One region of the Streptomyces sp. NPDC002232 genome, then DNA from elsewhere that is predicted to be linked to it. Evidence: riboswitches for the same ligand, from Rfam matches in the RefSeq annotation. Region 1 holds a riboswitch; each other region holds the start of a gene.

Region 1 (7,559 bases):
CCGAGGGCCTGCACGCCCGCCCCGCGTCCATCTTCGTCCGTGCCGCCACGGCTTCCGGCGTGCCGGTGACGATCGCCAAGTCCGACGGCACCCCCGTGAACGCCGCCTCCATGCTCGCGGTGCTCGGCCTGGGCGCGCAGGGCGGCGAGGAGATCGTGCTCGCGTCGGAGGCCGACGGCGCCGAGGCCGCGCTCGACCGCCTGGCGAAGCTGGTCGCCGAGGGCCTGGACGAGCTCCCCGAGACCGTCTGACCCGGTCCCCCCGCACGACGAACGGCCGTGGCCGCCCGCATTCGGGCGGGCACGGCCGTTCGCGTGTCCCGGGCGGCTCCCGTCCTCGGTCCCGCGCGGCGGTGCGCCCGGACGCGCGGGCAGCGGTCCGCGCGATCCGTTCCGCGCGGCCGGGCCGGACGCGACTGCCCGCGGCGGGCCGGATGAGACTCCCGAGGGGGGCGGACGCGTTGCCGACAGCGGCCTGATGTGATTCCCGGCGGCGAACCGGACGGGATTCCCGACCGCGGTCCGCGGACGCGATTCCGAGCAGCGGCCGGATCTGATTCCCGCAGGATTCCGACGCGATTCCGGCGTGGTTCCGGCGCAATTCCGGCGTGATTCCGGGCAGCACCGAATACCCGGGGCGAATACCGGGCTCGATTACTCCTCTTTGTATACGGCGCGCGTGTTAATTCCGGGAGCTCGCCGTGTTGACGGCATGTTGCGAAACCCTCACACGGCGCTCGGGCCTTTTGAGCCGGTGCAGCGACAGGGAGCGTTCCGCGTGCAGCGCCGTCAGCGAACGGGCCCGCTCGGCGTCGCCGCGGGCCACCGCGTCCACGATCGCGCCGTGCTCGGCCCAGGCCTCGGCCGGCAGGGCGGGCAGATCCACCGCGTACGTCCAGGCGATCTTGTGCCGCAGCTGGGTGAGCAGCGCCGTCAGGGCCGGGCTCCCGGACGCCTGTGCCAGCGTCTCGTGGAACCAGCCGCCGAGCGAGCGCAGGTCCTCGCCCTGACCGCGCCTGGCCCGCTCCTGCCCCAGCCTGACCAGGCCGCGCAGTACCTTGAGATGGGCCTCGGTGCGCCGCTGCGCGGCCCGCGCGGCGCCCAGCGGTTCGAGCAGCGCCCGCATGTCGAGCAGATCGGCCGCCTCCTGCTCGGTCGGCTCGGCGACCTGGGCGCCCGCGTGGCGCCGGGTGACGACGAAGCCCTCCGACTCCAGGGTGCGCAGCGCCTCGCGGACCGGGACCCGGGAGACCCCGTACCGGCGGGCGAGCTGCTCCTCGGTCAGCCGGGCGCCCCGCTCGAACACGCCGGAGACGATGTCGTCCCGGATCGCCGTGCATACCGAGTGCGCGGGAATGCGCATGTCCGACCTCCGCCTTGGTCCGCGTGAGTCCATTCGATCGACGCCTTTTCCGCGCCCGTTCTGCGACTCTATTGCAGCCCGCCGGAAATTCCGATGCCCCGGCGGAATCCAGGACGGCCTTTGGCTTCTTTTTGGTCAGCGAAAAGCCCCGGCTCAGTACGAGCCGGGGCTTTTGCGACGCGGTGCGCGGCGGGGTCCGGGCCGACGGCCCGGTCCGGGTCAGACGTTGACGCCGCGGGCGCGGAGGTACGCGACCGGGTTGATGTCCGAGCCGTAGTCGGGGCTCGTGCGCGCCTCGAAGTGGAGGTGCGGGCCCGTGGAGTTGCCGGTGGAACCCGAGAGGGCGATCGGCTGGCCGGGCTCGACGGACTGGCCGACGTGGACCCCGATGGAGGAGAGGTGCCCGTACTGGGTGTACGTGCCGTCGTACATCCGGATGACGATGTTGTTGCCGTACGCGCCGCCCCAGCCGGTCTCGACGACGGTGCCGGAGCCGACGGAGACGACCTGGGTGCCGGAGGCGGCGTGGAAGTCGACGCCGGAGTGGCTGCCGGAGGACCAGAGCGAGCCGCCGGTCTTGTAGCCGGTGGAGACGTACGAGCCGGCGACGGGGAGCTGGAAGGAGGCGAGGCGGCGGCGCTCGGCCTCCCGGGCGGCGCGCTCGCGCTCCAGCCGGATCTCCTTGGCGCGGGCGTCGGCCTTGCGCTTGGCCTCGGCCTTGGCCTTCGCCTGGGCGATGGCCTCGACGGCCTCCTGCTCCTGGGCGGCGGCCTGGGCGTTGATCCGGTCCACGAGGGAGTCCTCGGTGATCACCTGGGTGAGACCGGTGTCCTCGAGGGAGCGGTGGTCCGTGTCCGCGGCGAGGGCCGGGGAGGCGAGGGTTCCGATGACGCCGGTGGTGGCGAGTGTCGCGACGCCGGCGATGCCCACGCTGCGGCGTGCCATCCGGCTCGAACCACGATGCTTCCCGGTGGCACGGGTGAACGCCATGTAGGGGCTGATCCTTTCCTTCCCTCTCGCCTACCGGGTTAGCTGACGGGTTCGGAGCAGGAAGGTCTCCTACGAGCCCCTCCGTCGAGACGAAGGCGCCCGATTCACCCCAGGGACTACGTGTGGGTCCCCGGCTCCCCAGGCTCGCGCCTGACGGGGACTCGGCGATGACTGTCCGATGCCGCGGGTGCGGCACGTGCAACTGACGAACAGCCGCCATGACGCTATGCGGATCGTCTTTCAATCACCAACCAGACCAGCCTTTTGTAAGACATGCCACAGGTCAAACGATCATCTTGGCCTCAATACGGACAAAGGGGAGGACCCCGACGGGCGGTGCCGTCGGGGTCCTCGCAGGGTCGTGCGGTGGCCGGAATCAGCCGGTCACGACGGTCACTTCGCCGATGCCGAGCGCACGCACCGGCTCCGCGATCTCCGCCGCGTCACCGACGAGCACGGTGACGAGCCGGTCGACCGGGAAGGCGCTGACCACGGCGGCCGTCGCCTCGACCGTGCCGGTCTCGGCCAGGCGCGCGTACAACTGCGCCTGGTAGTCGTCCGGGAGGTGCTGCTCCACCTGGTCGGCGAGCGTCCCGGCGACGGACGCGGCCGTCTCGTACTTGAGGGGCGCCACGCCCACCAGGTTCTGCACGGCCGTCTCGCGCTCGGCGTCGGTCAGGCCCTCGGCCGCGAGCGTGCGCAGCACCGTGAACAGGTCCTCAAGTGCCGGGCCCGTGTTCGGGGTGTCGAAGGATCCGCTGATGGCGAGCATCGAGGCCCCGTTCCCCCCGGCGTCCGAGCGGAGCACCTGGCCGAAGGCCCGCACGCCGTACGTGTAGCCCTTCTCCTCGCGCAGGACCCGGTCCAGACGCGAGGTCAGGGTGCCGCCGAGGCAGTACGTGCCGAGGACCTGGGCCGGCCAGACGCGATCGTGCCGGTCGGCGCCGATCCGGCCGATGAGCAGCTGCGTCTGCACGGCGCCGGGGCGGTCCACGATGACGACCCGTCCGGTGTCGTCGGCGGTGATCGGCGGCATCGGGAGCGGCTCGGCGAGCTCGCCGGTCCAGGCGCCCAGCGTCTCGGCGAGGACCTTGTCGAGGTCGACGCCGGTCAGGTCGCCGACGACCACCGCGGTGGCCGTGCCGGGACGGACGTACGCCTCGTAGAAGGCGCGGACGGCGGCGGCGTCGATCGCGGCCACCGTCTCCTCGGTGCCCTGGCGCGGCCGGGACATCCGGGACTCGGCCGGGAACAGCTCCTTCGAGAGCTGCTTGGCGGCGCGGCGGCCCGGATTGGCCGACTCGTGCGGGATCTCGTCGAGGCGGTTGCGTACCAGGCGCTCGACCTCGGTCTCCAGGAACGCCGGGGCGATCAGGGCCTCGGAGAGCAGCCCGAGCGCCTTGGGCAGCCGGGAGGCCGGGACCTCCAGGGAGACCCGTACGCCCGGGTGGTCGGCGTGCGCGTCGAGCGTGGCGCCGCAGCGCTCCAGCTCGGCCGCGAACTCCTCGGCGCTGTGCTGGTCGGTGCCCTCGGACAGGGCGCGGGCCATGATGGTGGCGACACCGTCGAGACCGGCCGGCTCGGCGTCCAGCGGGGCGGGCAGGAAGATCTCCACGGCGACGACCTGCTGGCCGGGGCGGTGGCTGGTGAGCAGGGTCAGACCGTTCTCCAGCTTCCCGCGGTCCGGGGCCGGGAAGGCCCACGGCCTCGCGGTGCCCGGCTGGGGCTGCGGGTGGAAGTCCATGCTCGTCAAGGACACGGCGGCGTCGGTCACTGGTCCGCTCCCTCTTCGTCGTCTTCGCCGTCGGCGCTGTCGCTCTGCTCGGTCGCCAGGGGCTCGTAGACGAGCACCGCGCGGTTGTCGGGGCGCAGCTTGGCCGCGGCGGCCTCGCGCACCTCCTCGGCGGTGATGTCCAGGACGCGGTCGACGGCGGTCAGGGCGAGCTGCGGGTCGCCGAACAGCACGGCGAACCGGCACAGTTCGTCCGCGCGGCCGGCGACGGTGCCGAGCCGGTCCAGCCACTCCCGCTCCAACTGGGCCTGCGCGCGCTCCATCTCCTCGGCCGTGGGGCCCTCGGCGGCGAACCGGGCGAGCTCCTCGTCGACGGCCGTCTCGATCTGCGGGACCTCGACGCCCCCGGAGGTCTTGACGTCCAGCCAGCCCAGCGAGGGAGCCCCGGCGAGCCGCAGCAGGCCGAAGCCGGCGGCGACGGCCGTGCGGTCACGGCGGACCAGGCGGTTGTGCAGACGGGAGGACTCCCCGCCGCCCAGGACCGTCAGGGCCAGGTCGGCGGCGTCGCACGCGCGCGTGCCGTCGTGCGGGAGGCGGTAGGCGGCCATCAGCGCGCGCGCCGGGACCTCCTCCTCGACGACCTCGCGGAGCTGCTCGCCGATGACCTCGGGCAGCTCGCCGGAGCGCGGCGCGGGCTTGCCGTCGTGGGCGGGGATGGAGCCGAAGTACTTCTCCACCCAGGCCAGCGTCTGCGCCGGGTCGATGTCGCCGACGACGGACAGCACGGCGTTGTTCGGGGCGTAGTACGTGCGGAAGAAGTTCCGCGCGTCCTCCAGGGTCGCCGCGTCCAGGTCGGCCATGGAGCCGATCGGCGTGTGGTGGTACGGGTGGCCCTCGGGGTAGGCGAGCGCGGTCAGCTTCTCGAAGGCGGTGCCGTACGGCACGTTGTCGTAGCGCTGGCGGCGCTCGTTCTTGACGACGTCCCGCTGGTTCTCCATGGACTCTTCGTCCAGTGCTGCGAGCAGCGAGCCCATGCGGTCGGCCTCCAGCCAGAGCGCGAGCTCCAGCTGGTGCGTGGGCATGGTCTCGAAGTAGTTGGTGCGCTCGAAGCTCGTCGTGCCGTTGAGCGAGCCGCCCGCGCCCTGCACCAGCTCGAAGTGGCCGTTGCCGTGGACCTGCTGCGAGCCCTGGAACATCAGGTGCTCGAAGAGGTGGGCGAGGCCCGTCCGGCCCTTGACCTCGTGACGCGAGCCGACGTCGTACCAGAGGCAGACCGCGGCGACCGGGGTCAGGTGGTCCTCGGAGAGCACCACGCGCAGGCCGTTCGCCAACCGGTGCTCGGTCGCTGTCAGGCCGCCGGAGCCGGCCTCGGCCGTGGCCGTGTGACCCATGGGCATGTACGTCCCTTCGATCGCGATGTGAAAAAGTCCTGCCACTGTATGCAAGCGCGCCGACACCTGGCGAAGTTCCCGGGGCTTCGTGATGTCCCTCTTCCGGGTCGCGGTCGGCGTTGTCGGTGGCACGGTCCACAATGGTCCGCGTCAGATCAACCTTGTTGGTGAAGGAGCCGCAGCCGCGATGGCCCGCCGCAGCACGAAGACACCGCCGCCGGACGACGCGTACGAGGAGAGGATCCTCGACATCGACGTGGTCGACGAGATGCAGGGCTCCTTCCTCGAGTACGCGTACTCGGTGATCTACTCGCGTGCCCTGCCCGACGCCCGCGACGGCATGAAGCCCGTCCAGCGCCGCATCGTCTACCAGATGGGCGAGATGGGGCTCCGGCCCGACCGCGGCTTCGTCAAGTGCGCCCGCGTCGTCGGCGAGGTCATGGGCAAGCTCCACCCGCACGGCGACGCGTCGATCTACGACGCGATGGTCCGCATGGCACAGCCCTTCTCCATGCGGCTCCCCCTCGTCGACGGCCACGGCAACTTCGGCTCCCTGGGCAACGACGACCCGCCGGCCGCCATGCGGTACACCGAGTCGCGGATGGCCCCGGCCGCGCTCCTCATGACCGAGTCCATCGACGAGGACACGGTCGACTTCACGCCGAACTACGACGGCCAGGAGCAGGAGCCGGTGGCGCTCCCCGCCGCCTACCCGAACCTGCTGGTGAACGGCGCGTCCGGGATCGCGGTCGGCATGGCGACGAACATGCCCCCGCACAACCTCGGCGAGGTCGTCGCGGCCGCCCGGCACCTGATCCGGCACCCGAACGCCGACCTCGAGACGCTGATGCGCTTCGTGCCGGGCCCCGACCTGCCGACCGGCGGCCGGATCGTCGGCCTCTCCGGCATCAAGGACGCGTACGAGTCGGGCCGCGGCTCCTTCAAGATCCGCGCCACCACGACCGTGGAGACCGTGACGGCCCGCCGCAAGGGCATCGTCGTGACCGAGCTCCCCTTCACGGTCGGCCCCGAGAAGGTCATCTCCAAGATCAAGGACCTGGTCGGCTCGAAGAAGCTCCAGGGCATCGCGGACGTCAAGGACCTCACCGACCGCAGCCACGGCCTGCGTCTCGTCATCGAGATCAAGAACGGCTTCGTGCCCGAGGCGGTCCTGGAGCAGCTCTACAAGCTGACGCCGATGGAGGAGTCCTTCGGCATCAACAACGTGGCGCTGGTCGACGGGCAGCCCCTCACCCTCGGCCTCAAGGAGCTCCTGGAGGTCTACCTCGACCACCGCTTCGAGGTGGTCCGGCGCCGCTCCGAGTTCCGCCGCACCAAGAAGCGCGACCGGCTCCACCTGGTCGAGGGCCTCCTCGTCGCGCTGCTCGACATCGACGAGGTCATCCGGCTCATCCGGGAGAGCGAGAACTCCGCCCAGGCCAAGGAGCGCCTGATGGAGCGCTTCTCGCTGAGCGAGATCCAGACGCAGTACATTCTGGACACCCCGCTGCGCCGCCTCACCAAGTTCGACCGCATTGAACTGGAGAGCGAGCGCGACCGGCTCAACGGCGAGATCGACGAGCTGACCGGGATCCTCGACTCCGACGCGGAGCTGCGCAAGTTGGTCTCGGCGGAACTGGCGGCCGTCGCCAAGAAGTTCGCCACGGACCGGCGCACGGTCCTGCTGGAGTCGGCGGGCGCCCCCGTCGCGGCCGTGTCCCTGGAGGTCGCGGACGACCCCTGCCGCGTGCTGCTCTCCTCGACCGGTCTCCTGGCCCGCACGGCGACGGCGGAGCTGCCCGCGGCCGATCCGGACGCGAAGCGCGCCCGGCACGACGTGATCGTGTCGGCGGTGGCGGCCACCCAGCGCGGTGACGTCGGCGCGGTGACCTCGTCCGGCCGGCTGCTGCGGATCGCCGTGATCGACCTGCCGCAGCTGCCGGACACCGCGTCCGCGCCGAACCTGGCGGGCGGCGCGCCGCTGTCCGAGTTCCTCTCCCTGGAGGGGGACGAGACGGTCGTCTGCCTGACCACGCTCGACGAGTCCTCCCCCGGCCTCGCCCTGGGCACGCTTCAGGGCGTGG
Region 2 (7,559 bases), 620 kb from region 1:
GGGCGGTGCCGCTCTCCGTGGAGACCTCCCCGGCGACCGCGACCGCGGACCGGCTGGCGCTGCTGGCGGACCGGGGCGCGACCCGGCTGAGCATCGGCGTGCAGACCTTCGTGGACGCGGAGGCGCGGGCGGCGGTCCGGCCGCAGCACCGCGCGGACGTCGAGGCGGCGCTCGGCCGGATCCGGGACACCGGCGTGCCCGTGCTGAACATCGACCTGATCTACGGCATCGACGGCCAGACGGAGCGGTCCTGGCGGGTCTCGCTGGACGCGGCCCTCGCCTGGCGGCCCGAGGAGCTGTATCTGTACCCGCTGTACGTGCGCCCGCTCACCGGCCTCGGCCGGATCCAGGACCCGGCGGCGGCCGACCGCGCGTGGGACGAGCACCGGCTCCGGCTCTACCGGTACGGCCGGGACCACCTCCTCGCGCACGGCTACGAGCAGGTGTCGATGCGGATGTTCCGCCGGGCGGACGCCGGCCCCGCGGGACCCGACGACTACGCCTGCCAGACGGACGGCATGATCGGCCTGGGATGCGGCGCCCGCTCGTACACCTCGGCGCTGCACTACTCCTTCGACTACGCGGTGGACATGCGGGAGATCCGCTCGATCATCGACGCGTACACGGAGACGGAGGACTTCTCGCGCGCCGAGGTCGGCCGGGCGGTGGACGCGGACGAGGCCCGGCGCCGTCATCTGCTCCAGTCGCTGCTCCAGGCCGAGGGCATGGAGATCGCCGGGTACGAGGAGCGGTTCGGGTCCTCCCCGTTCGCGGACTTCGGTCCGGAGCTCGCCCGCTTCGGGGAGTACGGCTGGCTCGCGGACGCCCCGGCGGGCCTGCTGCGGCTGTCGCCCGAGGGGCTCGCGCACTCGGACGGGCTCGGCCCCGAGCTGTTCTCCCCCGCGGTACGGGCCGCGATGGCCGCGTACGAGACGAAGTAGGCGGCGCCCGTGGACCTCACCGTGCTCTACCGGGGGCCGCTCGCCTCCTGCGACTACGACTGCCCCTACTGTCCCTTCGCCAAGCGCCGGGACAGCCGGGAGCAGCTGCGCGCGGACCGGGCCGCGCTCGAACGGTTCACCGGCTGGGCCGCGGACCGGACCGAGGACCGGCTGCGGATCCTCTTCACCCCGTGGGGCGAGGGCCTCGTCCGCTCCTGGTACCGGCGGGCGCTGGTCGAGCTGTCCCGGCTGCCGCACGTGGAGCGGGTGGCGATCCAGACCAATCTGAGCTGCCGGACCGAGTGGCTGGCCGAGGCCGACCCGGAGAGCGTGGCCCTCTGGTGCACGTACCACCCGGGGGAGACGCCGCGCGAGCGGTTCCTCGGCAAGTGCCGGGAGCTCGCGGAGCGGGGCGTCCGGTTCAGCGTCGGGGTGGTCGGGCTCCCCGGGCACCGGGACGAGGCCCGCCTGCTGCGGGCCGCGCTGCCACCGCACGTCTACCTCTGGGTGAACGCGGCCGAGGGCCACACGTACACCGACGCGGAGGCCGAGGACTGGACGGAGCTCGACCCGCTGTTCCCGTACAGCCGGCATCCGCACCGCTCCGCGGGGCTGCCCTGCCGCACCGGCGAGTCGGTGATCTCGGTGGACGGCGAGGGGACGGTGCGGCGCTGCCACTTCGTCAGGGCCGAGCTGGGGAACCTGTACGACGGCTCGTACCGGGCCGCGCTGCGTCCCCGCGCGTGCCCCCTCGCCCGGTGCGACTGCCACATCGGCTACGTCCACCTGGAGACGCTGCCGCTGTACGACGTGTTCGCGGGCGGGGTCCTGGAGCGGATCCCCGCCGCGCTCCCGGCCGCCGGAGGCTGAGGCCTACAGCGGCAGGAGGTCGGGGCGCTTGGCCTCGACGTGGTCGCCCGAGCTCTCGCCCCGCAGCCGGCGCCCGATCCAGGGCACCAGGTACTCCCTGGCCCAGTGGATGTCGTCGCGGCGCACCTCCAGCGTGCCGCGCGGCGGGACCGGCGGCCAGTGCTGGTCCGGGTCGGCGGGCACCGGCAGGCCGACGACCTGGGCGGCGCGCAGGGCGACCCGGGTGTGGCCCTCGGGCGAGAGGTGCAGCCGGTCGTCGTCCCAGGCGCGCCGGTCCTGGACGGACCTCAGCGACCAGAGGTCGAGGACCGGGCAGCCGTAGCGGTCCGCGATGGCCCGGACGTGACCGTTGTACGTGGCGATCTTGCCGCGCAGGTGCTTGAGGAGGGCCACGCCGCGGGTGTCGAAGCCGGTGGTCACCATGACGGTGCCGACGGCGGAGGAGAGGTCGGCGACGGCGCGCTCGAAGCGCTCGGCCACCTCGTCGGGGTCCGTTCCGGGGCGGATGATGTCGTTGCCGCCCGCGCAGAAGGTCACCAGGTCGGGGGCGAGTTCCTTCGCCCGCGGGACCTGTTCCGCCACGATCTGGTCGAGGAGGCGCCCGCGTACGGCCAGGTTGGCGTAGCGGAAGCCGTCGTGCTCCGGCAGCTGGTCGGCGAGCAGGACCGCGAAGCGGTCCGCCCAGCCGACGTACGTCCCGTCGGGCCCGGGGTCTCCGACGCCCTCGGTGAAGCTGTCGCCGATCGCCGCGTACGACCCGAATGCGTTCTTGTCTCTTGATCTCGAATCGTCTGCCACGGGAGCACATCCTTCACCTTTCCGTGTGACCTACGCGACCGTAAGGAGGGGTTGACGACGGGTGACATATGCCACCGATAAAGATTCCCCCAAAACGGAATACGCCTCAGGCCCGGCACATGAGTGCCGGGCCTGAGGCGGTGCGAGGCGCCGAGGGGCTCCGAAGGAGCGTCAGATGTTCACGCCGTGCTGACGGAGGGCCGCCAGCGGGTCGATGTCGGAGCCGTACTCCGGGCCGGTCCGCATCTCGAAGTGCAGGTGCGGGCCGGTGACGTTGCCGGTGGCGCCGGAGAGGCCGATCTGCTGGCCGCCGGTGACGGTCTGGCCGGCGGAGACGGAGATCGAGGACAGGTGGGCGTACTGCGAGAAGGTGCCGTCGGCGTGCTGGATGACGACCTGGTTGCCGTACGCGCCGCCGTCACCGGCGGAGTAGACGGTGCCGGGGCCCACCGCGACGACGGTGGTGCCGGTCGAGGCGATGAAGTCGACACCGGTGTGGTAGCCGGAGGACCACATGGAGCCCGAGGCCTTGTACGCGGTGCCGGTGCCGCCGCTGACCGGGGCGACCCAGCCGGAGGAGGAGGTCGTGCCGGCCGAGGAGGACGACGCCGGGGCGGACGCGGGGGCGGCGGCCGGGGCCGAGGAGCGCTCGCTGCTGCGCGAGGCGCGCGGGGTGTCGCCGTTCTTGCCGGTGCTCGCCTCGCTCTGGTGCGCGGCGGGCTCGGCAGTGCCCTTGGCGCCGAGGGTGAGCTTCATCCCGGGCAGGATCAGCGCGGGGTCCTCGCCGACGACCTGACGGTTGTCCTGGTAGAGCTTCTGCCAGCCGCCCTTGACGTGGTGCTCGGCGGCGATCTTCGAGAGGTAGTCGCCCCGGACGACGGAGTACGTCTTCGGCGCGGCCTTCGTGGTGGTGGGCGCGGCCTGGACGGCGGCGGCCTTCACCTGGGCGACGGCGTGGGCGGGAGCGGCGGCCGGGGCGGCCTGCTCGGCGGCGTGGGCGCCGGTGGCTCCGAGGAGCGGGAGGGCGACGACGGCGCCGCCGGTGCCGGCGGCGGCGATGCCGCGGGTCAGGCGGCTGGACTTGACGCGGCGGTGCTTACCCGATGCGGGCATGGCGAATTCCTCTCCGGCGCCTGCGAGGTGAGCTGTCGGGTTCGGACTGGAGATGTCCGGCCGCGTCTGCACGCGACTTCACCCCGAGCCGTCCTTCTTCGAGGGATCGGCGTAGTACCTGGGTCCCCCGCTCCTGCCTCGTACGGGTGAGTGTGGAATCCGGTCGGTGGCAGGATTCGGCGGTCCGTCCGGAAGTGAGCGCGACGCTAGACGAGTGGGGTCGGGGCGAACAAGCCGCGAATTCCACGCACTCCGGGATCGCGGGTCGTCCGGCCGGAATTCCGGTCACCCTCCGTGGATGACGGTCCTTCGATCTCCCTTTTCCCGGGGGTATTTGGAAAAGACGATCAGGCACGGTCCGTCACGTTTATGACGCTGCTCACGCGCCGATCCCCATCTCCCCTGCAACCGGGGCGGGTTACCGCTAAACCCTCAATACGGACAGATCACCCATTCCCGTCCGAGGGGGTGCGTGCCCGGGTCCGGGAAAGAGATGATTGCCCCAGGAACCGATCTACAGAACAGGAGCAGCCGTGACGCAGCAGCTGCCGCAGGTCCCGCCCGCCGATGCCGCCGAGCCCGAGCTCGCGGGGGTCCGCAACTTCCGGGACGTGGCCGGCCTGCCGACGGCGGACGGGCGCGCCGTCCGCCCGGGCCGCCTCTTCCGCAGCGGCCACCTGGCCCACGCGACGGAGGACGACGCCGCCTTCCTCGCCTCGCTCGGCCTGCACACGGTCTTCGACTTCCGCAACGAGTCGGACCGGAAGGTGGAGGGCGCGGACGTCGAGCTGCCCGGCGTGCGGAACGTGAACATACCGCTCAGCGACCCGGCCGACGGCAAGGAGTTCTGGAAGCTGGTGCGCGGCGGCGAGATCGCGCAGCTCCGGGAGATCCTCGGGGACGGCAAGGCCGCCGCCCGGATGACCGACTCGTACCGGAGGATGATCGTCGAGCGGACCCCGGAGCACAGCCGGATCCTCCACTCCATGGCGGAGGAGAGCGTCCCGGCCCTGATGCACTGCGCGGCCGGGAAGGACCGGGCCGGTCTCGGCATCGCGATCACGCTGCTCGCGATCGGCGTCGAGCGGGAGGCGATCGAGGCCGACTACGTGAAGTCGAACGACCCGCACCGCCGCTACAACGTGCGCCGCAGCTCCGTCGCCGAGGACGCGATGTCGCCCGAGGTGATGGAGCTGCTGAGCCCGCTCTTCGACGCGCGGGTGGAGTATCTGCGGGCCGCCTTCGAGACGATCGAGACGACCTGGGGTTCGGTGGACGCCTACCTCGCCGACGGCCTGAAGCTGGCCCCGGAGACCCGGGAGCGGCTGCGGGAGCTGCTCCTCACGGAGGCGTGAGGAGCCGGAGCGCTACCGGTTCTGCCCGCCCAGCGTGAAGAGCAGGTAGAGGAAGCCGGCGAAGAGGTGGCCGGCGACCAGATAGGCGAAGAGCCGGAGCACGAGCCCCTTGGGGAACTTGCCGTCACCGCGCTCTTCGCCGGTGACAGGTGCGGACTTCTCGGACATGTCGTTCCTTTCTTGAAGAATCGTCATGGAGTGAACGTCACGGAGCAGGCGTCACGGATGGTCAGCTCCGATGCGGCGTCCCGTCGCCGAAGCACAGCTCGGCGACGGGACTCTGCATCAGGGTGTGGACGAAGAGCAGCTCGGCTCCGCCGGGTGTCGCGGCGCCGATCCGGTGCGGCGTCAGCGAGTCGAAGTGCGCGCTGTCCCCGGGATCGAGGACGTGGACGGCCTCCCCGAGCGCGAGCCGCACCCGCCCCTCCAGGACGTGGATCCACTCCTCGCCGGGGTGGACGCGCACGATGTCGGTCCGGGTGGCGTACGGCACGTGGACCCGCAGGCACTGGAGCGCCCGGCCCGCGCCGCCCGCCTGGCGGTAGATCCAGCCGTCGGCCTCCACCGGTTCGGAGCGGCCGGCCCGGACGACCGGATCGCGCTCGGGCGGCGCCTCCCCCAGGAGCTCGGAGACCGTCGTACCGTAGATGCGGGACAGGGCGAGCAGCATCGGCAGCGAGGGCTGCCGGTTCCCGGTCTCCAGGCGCGAGAGGTGGGCCGGCGAGAGACCGGCCCGCTGGGCGGCGGCCTCCAGGGTGAGGCCCCTGCGGCGGCGCAGGGCCCGCAGCTGCGGGGCGACGTCGGGCAGGACGCCGGGAGTGACGGGGTCCGGGGAGGTCTCCCCGGGGACGTGGTCCATGGGTCCATTCCGCCAGGATCGTGCCTCTGAGGCAAGTTTCTTGCCTCAGAGGCAAAACCCCGGGGGGATCCGCGACGGGATCCGGTCAGCGCTGCGCGACCGCCTGCTTGACCAGGGTCTTCCCGAAGTCCCACATCAGCCCGCCGCCCCCGTGGGCGTCGTCCATGACCGCCGTGAAGGCGGTGACGAACCGGTCCACGTCGGCCTCGTCGATGACCAGCGGCGGGATCAGCTTGATCACCTCCAGATGGTCGCCGGAGACCTGGGTGAGGATCCGGTGCCGCTGGAGCAGCGGGACGACGACCATCTGGGCGAAGAGGCCCTTGCGGGCCGTCTGGAGCATCGTCCAGCGCCCGCGGAGCCCGAGCGAGGACGGCCGTCCGAACTCGATCCCGATCATCAGGCCGCGCCCGCGGATCTCGTGCAGCAGCTCGTACCGGGGCACGAGCTCCTTCAGGCGGCCCGAGAGCAGGTCGCCCATCCTGCGGGCGTGGGCGACGGTGCCCTCCTCCTCCATGACCGCGAGGACCGCCAGTCCGGCGGCCATGGCCTGGGCGTTCGACCCGAAGCTCGCCGAGTGGACCAGGACCCGGTCCATCGACGAGTACACCTTCTTGAAGATCCAGTCCTTGCCGAGGGTGGCGCCGACCGGCACGTAACCGCCGGAGAGCGCCTTGGCGACGCAGACCAGATCCGGCTCGACGCCCTCCTCGTGCTGGTAGGCGTAGAAGTCTCCGGTCCTGCCGAGGCCGGTCTGCACCTCGTCGGCGACGAGCAGCGCACCGTGGCGGTGCAGCAGCTCCTGGGCGCCCCGGAGGAAGCCCGGCGGCGCCTCGTGGACGCCCTTGCCCTGGATGGGCTCGACGACGAAGGCGGCCACGTCGCCCTTGCGCAGCTCCCGCTCCAGGGCGTCGAGGTCGCCCAGCGGGATCGCGGTGTCCGGCAGCAGCGGCTCGAAGCCCTCCCGGAAGCCCCGCTCCCCGTTGACGGAGAGGGAGCCGGTGGTGAGCCCGTGGAAGGCGTGGGAGCAGTAGAGGACCCTCGGCCGCCCGGTGGCGTACCGGGCGAACTTGAGGGCGGTCTCCACGGCCTCCGTGCCGCTGTTGCCGAAGAAGACCCGGTCGAGGTGCGGGCTGTGGGCGAGCAGCCGCTCGGCGAGGAGCCCCGGCAACGGCTGGCAGTCGAAGCGGGTCAGGTCGGCGAGCTGGGCGTCCAGGACGTCGTGGAGGGCCTTGCGGACGACGGGGTGGTGCCGTCCGAGACCCATCACGCCGAAGCCGGCGAGCATGTCGAGGTGGTCGACGCCGTCGGCGTCCCAGAAGTGGGCGCCCTCGGCCCGCTCGTAGACCTTGTCGAAGCCGATGGTGTGCAGCATGCGGGGCAGCTGGTGGTTGAGGTACCTGGCGTGCAGCTCGTACCGCTCCGCGCCGCGCTCGGAGAGCAGCGCCCGCAGGTCGAACCCGCCGGTCATGACGAGCTGTTCCCGGAGACCGTCTCCCGGACCGCGCGCAGCGACTCCTTGAGGGAGCCCATGGTGGCGAGGACGGCGGTGGGTTCGTAGCCGCAGTGCGCCATGCAGTTGGCGCAGCGCGGGTCCTTGCCCCGGCCGTACTTGTCCCAGTC
Region 3 (7,559 bases), on a different contig from region 1:
CCTCAGCCGGGAGCGGTGTCTGGTGCTCGGGCTGGCCCTGATGGGCGGGGCGTTCCTGCTCCCGGCCGTCCTGGGGCGCGGCCTGGTGGGGCTGCTGCTGTGCGCGGCCGTGCTGTCCGTCGCGAACGCGGTGCTCTACCCGTACGAGATGGACACCGTCGTCGCCCTGTCCCGGGGCCGCTGGGTCGCCACCCACTACGGGCTCTACAACACCGTCTGCGGGGTCGGGATCACCCTCGGGAACCTGGGCACGGGCGCGCTGCTCGACGTCACCGGCTGGTCGGCGGCGCCCTGGCTCGTGCTGTGCGCGGTGGGCCTGACCTGCGCGGCGGCGATGGCGCTGCTCGCCCGGGGCGGCCGGCTGGCGGCCGGCTGACCCGTACGCCAGTCGGCCCCGTGGAAGTCGCCGCCGTCGGCCGCGGCGGCCACCCTGGGAGGGCGCGGTGCGGACCGCGGCCGGTCGGACCGGGCAGGAGAGCACAGGTGGGGCACCCCCTAGGAGCGGCGGGCGGCGGACGGCGGGGCGGCGAGGGCCGCTCCGAGCCCGGCCGTGCCCGGCGGTTCATCCGCGCGCTGCCCCCGCTGATCATCGTGGGCGGTGTCGTCTTCGACGTGGCGACACCGGCCCAGTACACGGCGGCGCCGCTCTTCTCCGCCGCCCCGCTGATCGCCGCGCCCTTCTTCTCCACGCTGACGACCGTGATCACCGGGATCGCGGCCGTCCTCGCCTCCGTCGGGCTGCACGCCTACAACGACACCGTCGACGAGGTGGCGGCGCTCACCGAGACCCTGACCGTCCTCACCGTCTCCGCGCTGGCCGTCCTCATCAACCGGGTGGTGCGCCGCAGCGGCGAGCGGCTCGCCTCGGCGCGGGTCATCGCGGAGACCGCGCAGAAGGCGGTGCTGCCGACGCCCGCCGAGCGGATCGGCGGGTTGCAGTGCGCGGCGCGCTACGAGGCGGCGCAGGCGGACGCGTTCATCGGCGGGGACCTCTTCGCCGTCCAGGACACCCCGCAGGGGGTGCGGCTCGTGGTCGGGGACGTGCGGGGCAAGGGGATGGACGCGGTCGAGGCCGTCGCCGTGGTCATCGGTGCCTTCCGGGAGGCGGCCGAGCAGGAGCGGACCCTGGAGGGCGTGGCGCAGCGGCTCGAACGGGCGCTGGCCCGGGAGGGCACCCGCCGGGACGGGCTCGACGCCTTCGAGGGGTTCACCACGGCGGTCCTGGCCGAGATCCCGCGCGCGGACGGCAGCGGGACCTTCGACGGTTTCGTACGGGTCGTCAACCGCGGTCACCCGCCGCCGCTGATGCTGTACGCGGACGGCCGGCTGGAGGTGCTGGAGCCGGGGGAGGCGGCGCTGCCGCTCGGCATGGGGGAGCTGGCCGCGTGGCCGGACCGGGGGGAGGCGCGGCCGTTCCCGCCGGGCGCGACGCTGCTGTTCTACACGGACGGCCTCTCGGAGGCGCGGAACGGGCAGGGCGTCTTCTACGATCCGGCGGCGCGGCTCGACGGGCGGATCTTCCCGGGGCCCGAGGAACTGCTCGACGCGCTGGTGGACGACGTGCGGCTGCACACGGGCGGCGGGGCGACCGACGACCTGGCGCTGCTGGCGGTGAGCCGTCCGGCGACGGGGCAGCCGGAGCGGCGCCGGACGATGCCCGTGGTGGCCCCCGGAGGGCCCGGTCACCAGGCGTAGTCGGAGGGTGTCACTGCGATAACAATTGACATAACGTCAGATCGCGGGGGTTTGGCCTCCTGTCCCTGAAGGGCGGTCAAGTCAGGCTATTACCCCCCAATCCCGTGAATGATCAAGAGGAACGGCTTGGAATCGGGAGCCCCTGTCTATTAACGTTCGATAACGCAGCGCGGTCGTCCCAGCCGTCGCAAGAGACGGCACCGTGCGCACGCGCCGAATCCTGAAAAGGAACCGGGGAACCACCACTTGGGGTGAATCGGGCCCCTTCGCACCCGTGCGGACCACGCACGCGTGCGGTCGAGCCCGTAGGAGACCTTCCTGCTCCGAACCCGTCAGCTAACCCGGTAGGCGAGAAGGAAGGAAAGGAGCGCCCCCACCCGTGGCGTCCAACACCCCCGCACCCGAAGCCCCCTTCGACGCCTTCGGTGGCGGTGCGGCTCCCTCCGCCCCGGACACCGAGTGGAACCCCACCGAGGGCTCCCTCCGCGCCGAGAGCCGCTCCGGCGGCCGGCACCGGGTCGTCAAGCAGCGCTCCAACTTCGCCCGCTCCTCCACCGTCCTCGGCGTCGGCGTGATCGCGGCCGTCGGCGCGGGCGGCCTCGCCACCGCGCAGGACAAGCCCCCGGTGGCGATATCCCTGCCGGACCTCCCGGACATCGACCTGCCGGACGCCCACGACATCCCCGGCGTCGCCGCCCTCCTCCCGGAGCAGCAGAGTGCGCCCGTCAGCGAGGCCCGCGCCAACCCGAACCCGCTGACCACCGCCACCTACGCCACCGCGGCCGAGGAGAGCACCGGGCAGGCCGAGCGGGCGGCCACCGCCGCTCCCGCCGCCGGCGAGGCCCTGCGCGCCCGCATCCTCCAGCAGGCCGAGCAGCAGCAGGCCTCCGCCGACGCCGCCGAGAAGGCCGCCGCGGAGAAGGCCGCGGCCGAGAAGGCCGCCGCCGAGGCCGTGGCCAAGGAGGCCGCCGCGCAGAAGGCCGCCGCCGAGGCCAAGGCGAAGGCAGAGGCGGAGGCCAAGGCGAAGGCCGAGGCGGAGGCGCGTGCGAAGGCAGAGGCCGAGCGCCTCGCCAAGCTCGCCGCGAGCTACTCGCTGCCGGTGTCCTCGTACACGCTCACCGCCACCTACATGCAGTCCGGTTCGATGTGGTCCTCCGGCCACCACACCGGCCTCGACTTCGCGGCCCCCACGGGCACCCCGCTCAAGGCCGTCCACGGCGCGACCGTGAAGTCGGCCGGCTGGTCCGGCTCCTACGGCTACCGGATCGTCCTGGAGCTGGAGGACGGCACCGAGGTCTGGTACTGCCACCTCTCGTCCATGCTGGTCGGCGCGGGCCAGACCGTCGGCACCGGCGAGACGATCGGCCGCGTCGGCGCCACCGGCAACGTCACCGGCGCCCACCTCCACATGGAGGTCCACACGTCCGGCGGCGACGGCATCGACCCGGCGGCCTGGCTCCGCTCCAAGGGCCTCAGCCTCTGAGCGGACCCGGAATAGGCCCGGCGGCGGGAGCGGTTGAGCGACACATGACCTCTCTCCGCCCGCTGGGCAGCTCCGACCTCCACGTCTTCCCGATAGCCCTGGGCGGCAACGTCTTCGGCTGGACCGCCGACGAGGCCCAGTCCTTCGCCGTCCTCGACGCCTACGCCGCCGCGGGCGGCAACTTCGTCGACTCCGCCGACGTCTACTCCGCCTGGGCCGAGGGCAACGAGGGCGGCGAGTCCGAGACCGTCATCGGCCGCTGGCTCGCCTCCCGGGGCAACCGCTCCGACATCGTCGTCGCCACCAAGGTCGGCGCCCACCCCCAGTTCAAGGGCCTGTCCGCCACCACCATCAAGGCGGGCGCGGAGGAGTCCCTCCGCCGTCTCGGCACCGACCACATCGACCTCTACTACACGCACTTCGACGACGAGTCCGTCCCCGTCGAGGAGATCGTCACCGCCCTCGACCAGCTGGTGAAGGACGGCAAGGTGCGCGCCGTCGCCGCCTCCAACATCTCCCCGGAGCGGCTCCGCGCCTCCCTCGACTTCGCCGAGGCCGAGGGCCTCGCCCGGTACGTCGCCCTCCAGCCGCACTACAACCTGGTCTCCCGCGACACCTACGAGGGCCCGCTCCTGGAGACCGTCGAGCGGGCCGGGCTCTCGGCCGTCCCGTACTACGGGCTCGCGGCCGGCTTCCTCACCGGCAAGTACCGCCCCGGTGCCACCGTCGACAGCGTCCGCGCCTCCGGGGCCGCCGGGCACCTGGAGACCGAGCGGGGCCGGGCCGTGCTCTCCGCCCTCGACACGGTCGCCGAGGCGCACGGGGCGGAGCTCGCCACCGTCGCCCTCGCCTGGCTCGCCGCCCGGCCGACCGTCGCCGCGCCGATCGCCTCCGCCCGCACGGTCGAGCAGCTCCCGGCGCTCGTCGCCGCCGCCGGCCTCACCCTCACCGAGGCCGAGCTGACGCTCCTGACCGAGGCCTCCGCCGTCTAACTGCGGTAGGGGTTGTAGCCGTCGTAGTCCAGATACTGCGGCGGCGCCCAGGCCCGGCCCGTGGCCCGCGCCGCGTACGTCAGCGCCGGGGACGCCACCGCGCGGCGCTGCCACAGGTGGTGCAGCAGCTCCTGCTCCCGGGCCGGGAAGTCGGGGCCCGCCGTGCCCCGGCGGGCCCGGTCCCGCAGGAACGCGAGGGTCGTCGCGAAGGACTCGTACTCGCCGACCGCCCGCGCGGCCGGCGGGCCGTACGTCCGGGCCGCGAAGGAGCGGGCCATCTGCCGGGCCCGCATCGAGGACAGCGCGAGCGGTTCGGTGGGGGCGAGCCAGCCGGCCGCCGCGTAGGCCGGGAGCTCCCCGGATATCGTGCGCAGCTCGCGCTGCCGGCTCCAGACCGCCAGCCAGGTCAGCAGACCGAAGGCCGGGACCATGAGCGCCCCGTACACCGCGTAGAAGGCCAGCGGGCCGCCGATGGTGGCCGAGCCGTTCCACGCGGCGTGCAGGCCCATCGCCAGCAGCAGCCCGCCGAGCGGCAGCAGCACCCGGCGCAGCCGCTTCCCGCGCGGCGCGAGGGCGGCGAGACCGAAGCCGACGCCGGTGAGCACGGTGAACAGCGGATGCGCGAACGGCGACATCACGACCCGTACGAAGAAGGTCGCCGCGGTCACCGAGCCGATGCCGGAGGAGCCGAACTCCTGGTCCTCGCCGAAGGCGTTGCCGAGGTAGAGGATGTTCTCGGTGAAGGCGAAGCCGGTCGCGGTGAACCCGGCGACCACCACCCCGTCGACGAGACCGCCGAAGTCCCTCCTGCGGAAGAGGAACAGCAGCAGGATCGCGGCGGCCTTCGCGCTCTCCTCGACCACCGGGGCGATGACGGTGGCGCCGAGGGTGTCGGCGGAGTCCGGATCGGCCGTGGCCGTGGCGATCCAGCGGACGGCGAAGGAGTTCGCCAGGATCGCGACGAGCGCGGCCGCGAAGGCGCCCCAGGCGAAGGCGAACAGCATGTTCTTCCAGGGACCCGGCTCGACCCGGTCGAGCCAGCGGAACGCCGACATGAGCAGCGGTACGGGAAGCACGGCCAGGCCCAGGCCGACGAGGAAGCCCTGGGTGCCGGTCTGCTCGCGGACCAGCGCCAGGATGACCAGCGCGCAGAGCGCGAGCAGCGTCACCACGGCGATCGCCCGGACCAGCCGACTGCGCCAGAAGGCCCGGCGGGGCCGGTAGCGCCACTGGGAACGGTCGGCGGCGGCGGGGAAGGCCGGCTCCTCGGTGTCCCGGTGCGGGACGGGAGCGGCGGCCGACGGGTCGCTCGGGGCAGGGTTCGACACGTGAGCGACCCTAACGACCTCCACCGACACCGGTCGACGCGGTTACGGGCTCCGCGTCACTTCCGCGTCACTTCCGCCGGAAGAGGAGGTCGTGGACGACGTGCCCCTTGTCGAGCCCCTGGCCCTCGAAGCGGGTGAGGGGACGGAAGTCGGGGCGGGGCGCGTAGCCGCCGTCGGCCTGCGTGTTCTCGAAGTCCGGATGCGCGGAGAGCACCTCCAGCATCTGCACGGCGTACTCCTCCCAGTCCGTGGCGCAGTGCAGCACGGCCCCGGGCTTCATCCGGGGGGCGAGGAGGCTGAGGAACTCGGGCTGGATCAGCCGCCGCTTGTGGTGGCGCGCCTTGGGCCACGGGTCCGGGAAGTAGACCCGGCAGCCGTCGAGGGCGGCGTCGCCCAGCATCTCGCGGAGCAGGATGATCGCGTCGCCGTTGGCGACCCGGACGTTGGTGAGCCCGTTGCGGTCGGCGAGGCCGAGGAGGTTGCCCTGGCCGGGGGTGTGCACGTCCACGGCGAGGATGCCGGTGCCGGGATCGGCGGCGGCCATCTGGGCGGTGGCCTCGCCCATGCCGAAGCCGATCTCCATGACGACCGGAAGCCCGTCGAACATCTCTTCGAGGTCGAGGACCCGCTTGCCGTCGATGTCGAGGCCCCAGTCGGGCCACCGCTTCAGCATGGCCTCGGCCTGTCCGTACGTGACCCGGCTGCGGCGGGGCTGGAAGCTCCGGATCCGCCGCTCGTGGTGGGCCCCGGCGGGATCGGGCAGGGGGCCCTCACCGGGGGCGAACATCCGACTGCCACGGCGCGCGACGGGCTGCGGCCCGCTCTCAATCTCCTCAGACACAATGCGCCCGATTCTACGGCGCGCGGGACGCCCCCGCTGTGGGCCCGGTGCCCGGCCGCTGTGGCCGGCGCCCCGCCGTTGTGGGCGGCGCCCGGCCCGCTGTGGGCCCGCGCACCGCCGGTCCGTCGCGCCCGCGCGTTACGCGCCCCCGCCGCCCCCGTTGTGGGCAGGCGTTCCGCAAGGGGCGGAACGGGTGGGCACAACGGAACGGCGCCCTTGCCGGCGCGGGAGGCCCCTGTGCCTGAACCCGCACCCCCGTGCGCGGTCACTGGGCGGTGCGGGTCAGGGCGCAGGACGCGGAGGCGCTGCTCAGCGCGCCGTCCTGTGTGCCCACCCGTCCCGCCCCAGCGGGACGATTGCCCACACGGGCGCAGGCGGCGGCCTCGCAAGGGGCAGGCGGGAGCCACCGCCGCGCGGCCCCGTGCCCGGCGGGCTACAAGTGCGCCAAAGCGCGCGCAGCGACCTCGCGCCCGATCGGCAAGGACGCCGTCGCCGCCGGCGAGGGCGCGTTCAGCACGTGGACCGTCCGCTCCGCCTCGCGGAACAGGAAGTCGTCGACCAGCGTCCCGTCCCGCAGCACCGCCTGCGCCCGCACCCCCGGCGCCGCCCGCCGCAGGTCGGACTCCTGGACCACCGGCAGCAGCCGCCGCACCGCCTCCGTGAAGGCCCGCTTCGACACCGACCGGTGCAGCTCGCCCGCGCCGTACCGCCAGTGCTCGCGGGCGATCGCCCACGAGCCCGGCCACGCCAGGGTGGCGCCCAGCTCGCGCGGACGGACGACGGACCAGCCGTACCCCTCCTTCGCGAGCGCCGGGACCGCGTTGGGTCCGATGTGCACGCCGCCGTCGATGCCCCGGGTCAGGTGCACCCCGAGGAAGGGGAAGGCGGGGTCGGGGACCGGATAGACCAGGCCCCGCACGAGCGAGGGGTCCGCGAGCTCGTAGTACTCCCCCCGGAAGGGGACGATCCGCATGCCCGGGTCGTCGCCCGCGAGCCGCGCGATCCGGTCGCAGTGCAGCCCCGCGCAGTTCACCAGGACCTTCGCCCGCACCACGCGCCCGTCCGCCGTGCGCACGGCGACGCCCCAGGACCGGCGGTCGACGACGGTGACCTCCGCGCCGTACAGGATCCGGGCCCCGGAGGCCTCGGCGAGGCGCTCGGAGACCGCCCCGTAGTCACAGATCCCGGTCGTGCCGACGTGGATCGCGGCCAGCCCCCGC

The links. Region 1 has a riboswitch for cyclic di-AMP ahead of ACFYXU_RS27640 (M23 family metallopeptidase). Riboswitches for the same ligand answer to the same signal wherever they lie in the genome.
Positions count from the first base shown of each region.
Region 2: linked by a shared signal. The riboswitch ahead of ACFYXU_RS24825 (peptidoglycan DD-metalloendopeptidase family protein) and the one ahead of ACFYXU_RS27640 (M23 family metallopeptidase) in region 1 are both predicted to bind cyclic di-AMP.
Region 3: linked by a shared signal. The riboswitch ahead of ACFYXU_RS31585 (M23 family metallopeptidase) and the one ahead of ACFYXU_RS27640 (M23 family metallopeptidase) in region 1 are both predicted to bind cyclic di-AMP.

Region 1 is NZ_JBIARV010000005.1:1,017,921-1,025,479, forward strand. It holds gene ACFYXU_RS27630 (HPr family phosphocarrier protein) at 1-251, shown strand, start outside; gene ACFYXU_RS27635 (GntR family transcriptional regulator) at 682-1,362, opposite strand; gene ACFYXU_RS27640 (M23 family metallopeptidase) at 1,582-2,352, opposite strand; cyclic di-AMP (ydaO/yuaA leader) riboswitch at 2,365-2,529, opposite strand; gene ACFYXU_RS27645 (M16 family metallopeptidase) at 2,729-4,096, opposite strand; gene ACFYXU_RS27650 (pitrilysin family protein) at 4,123-5,481, opposite strand; gene ACFYXU_RS27655 (DNA topoisomerase (ATP-hydrolyzing) subunit A) at 5,663-7,559, shown strand, end outside.
Region 2 is NZ_JBIARV010000005.1:394,584-402,142, forward strand. It holds gene ACFYXU_RS24810 (STM4012 family radical SAM protein) at 1-941, shown strand, start outside; gene ACFYXU_RS24815 (STM4011 family radical SAM protein) at 951-1,811, shown strand; gene ACFYXU_RS24820 (SGNH/GDSL hydrolase family protein) at 1,815-2,609, opposite strand; gene ACFYXU_RS24825 (peptidoglycan DD-metalloendopeptidase family protein) at 2,781-3,722, opposite strand; cyclic di-AMP (ydaO/yuaA leader) riboswitch at 3,727-3,914, opposite strand; gene ACFYXU_RS24830 (tyrosine-protein phosphatase) at 4,256-5,077, shown strand; gene ACFYXU_RS24835 (DUF6126 family protein) at 5,090-5,245, opposite strand; gene ACFYXU_RS24840 (helix-turn-helix domain-containing protein) at 5,307-5,936, opposite strand; gene ACFYXU_RS24845 (aspartate aminotransferase family protein) at 6,022-7,407, opposite strand; gene hpnH (adenosyl-hopene transferase HpnH) at 7,404-7,559, opposite strand, start outside.
Region 3 is NZ_JBIARV010000006.1:730,292-737,850, forward strand. It holds gene ACFYXU_RS31575 (MFS transporter) at 1-376, shown strand, start outside; gene ACFYXU_RS31580 (PP2C family protein-serine/threonine phosphatase) at 484-1,695, shown strand; cyclic di-AMP (ydaO/yuaA leader) riboswitch at 1,897-2,061, shown strand; gene ACFYXU_RS31585 (M23 family metallopeptidase) at 2,075-3,178, shown strand; gene ACFYXU_RS31590 (aldo/keto reductase) at 3,223-4,170, shown strand; gene ACFYXU_RS31595 (PrsW family intramembrane metalloprotease) at 4,167-5,498, opposite strand; gene trmB (tRNA (guanosine(46)-N7)-methyltransferase TrmB) at 5,566-6,285, opposite strand; gene lhgO (L-2-hydroxyglutarate oxidase) at 6,773-7,559, opposite strand, start outside.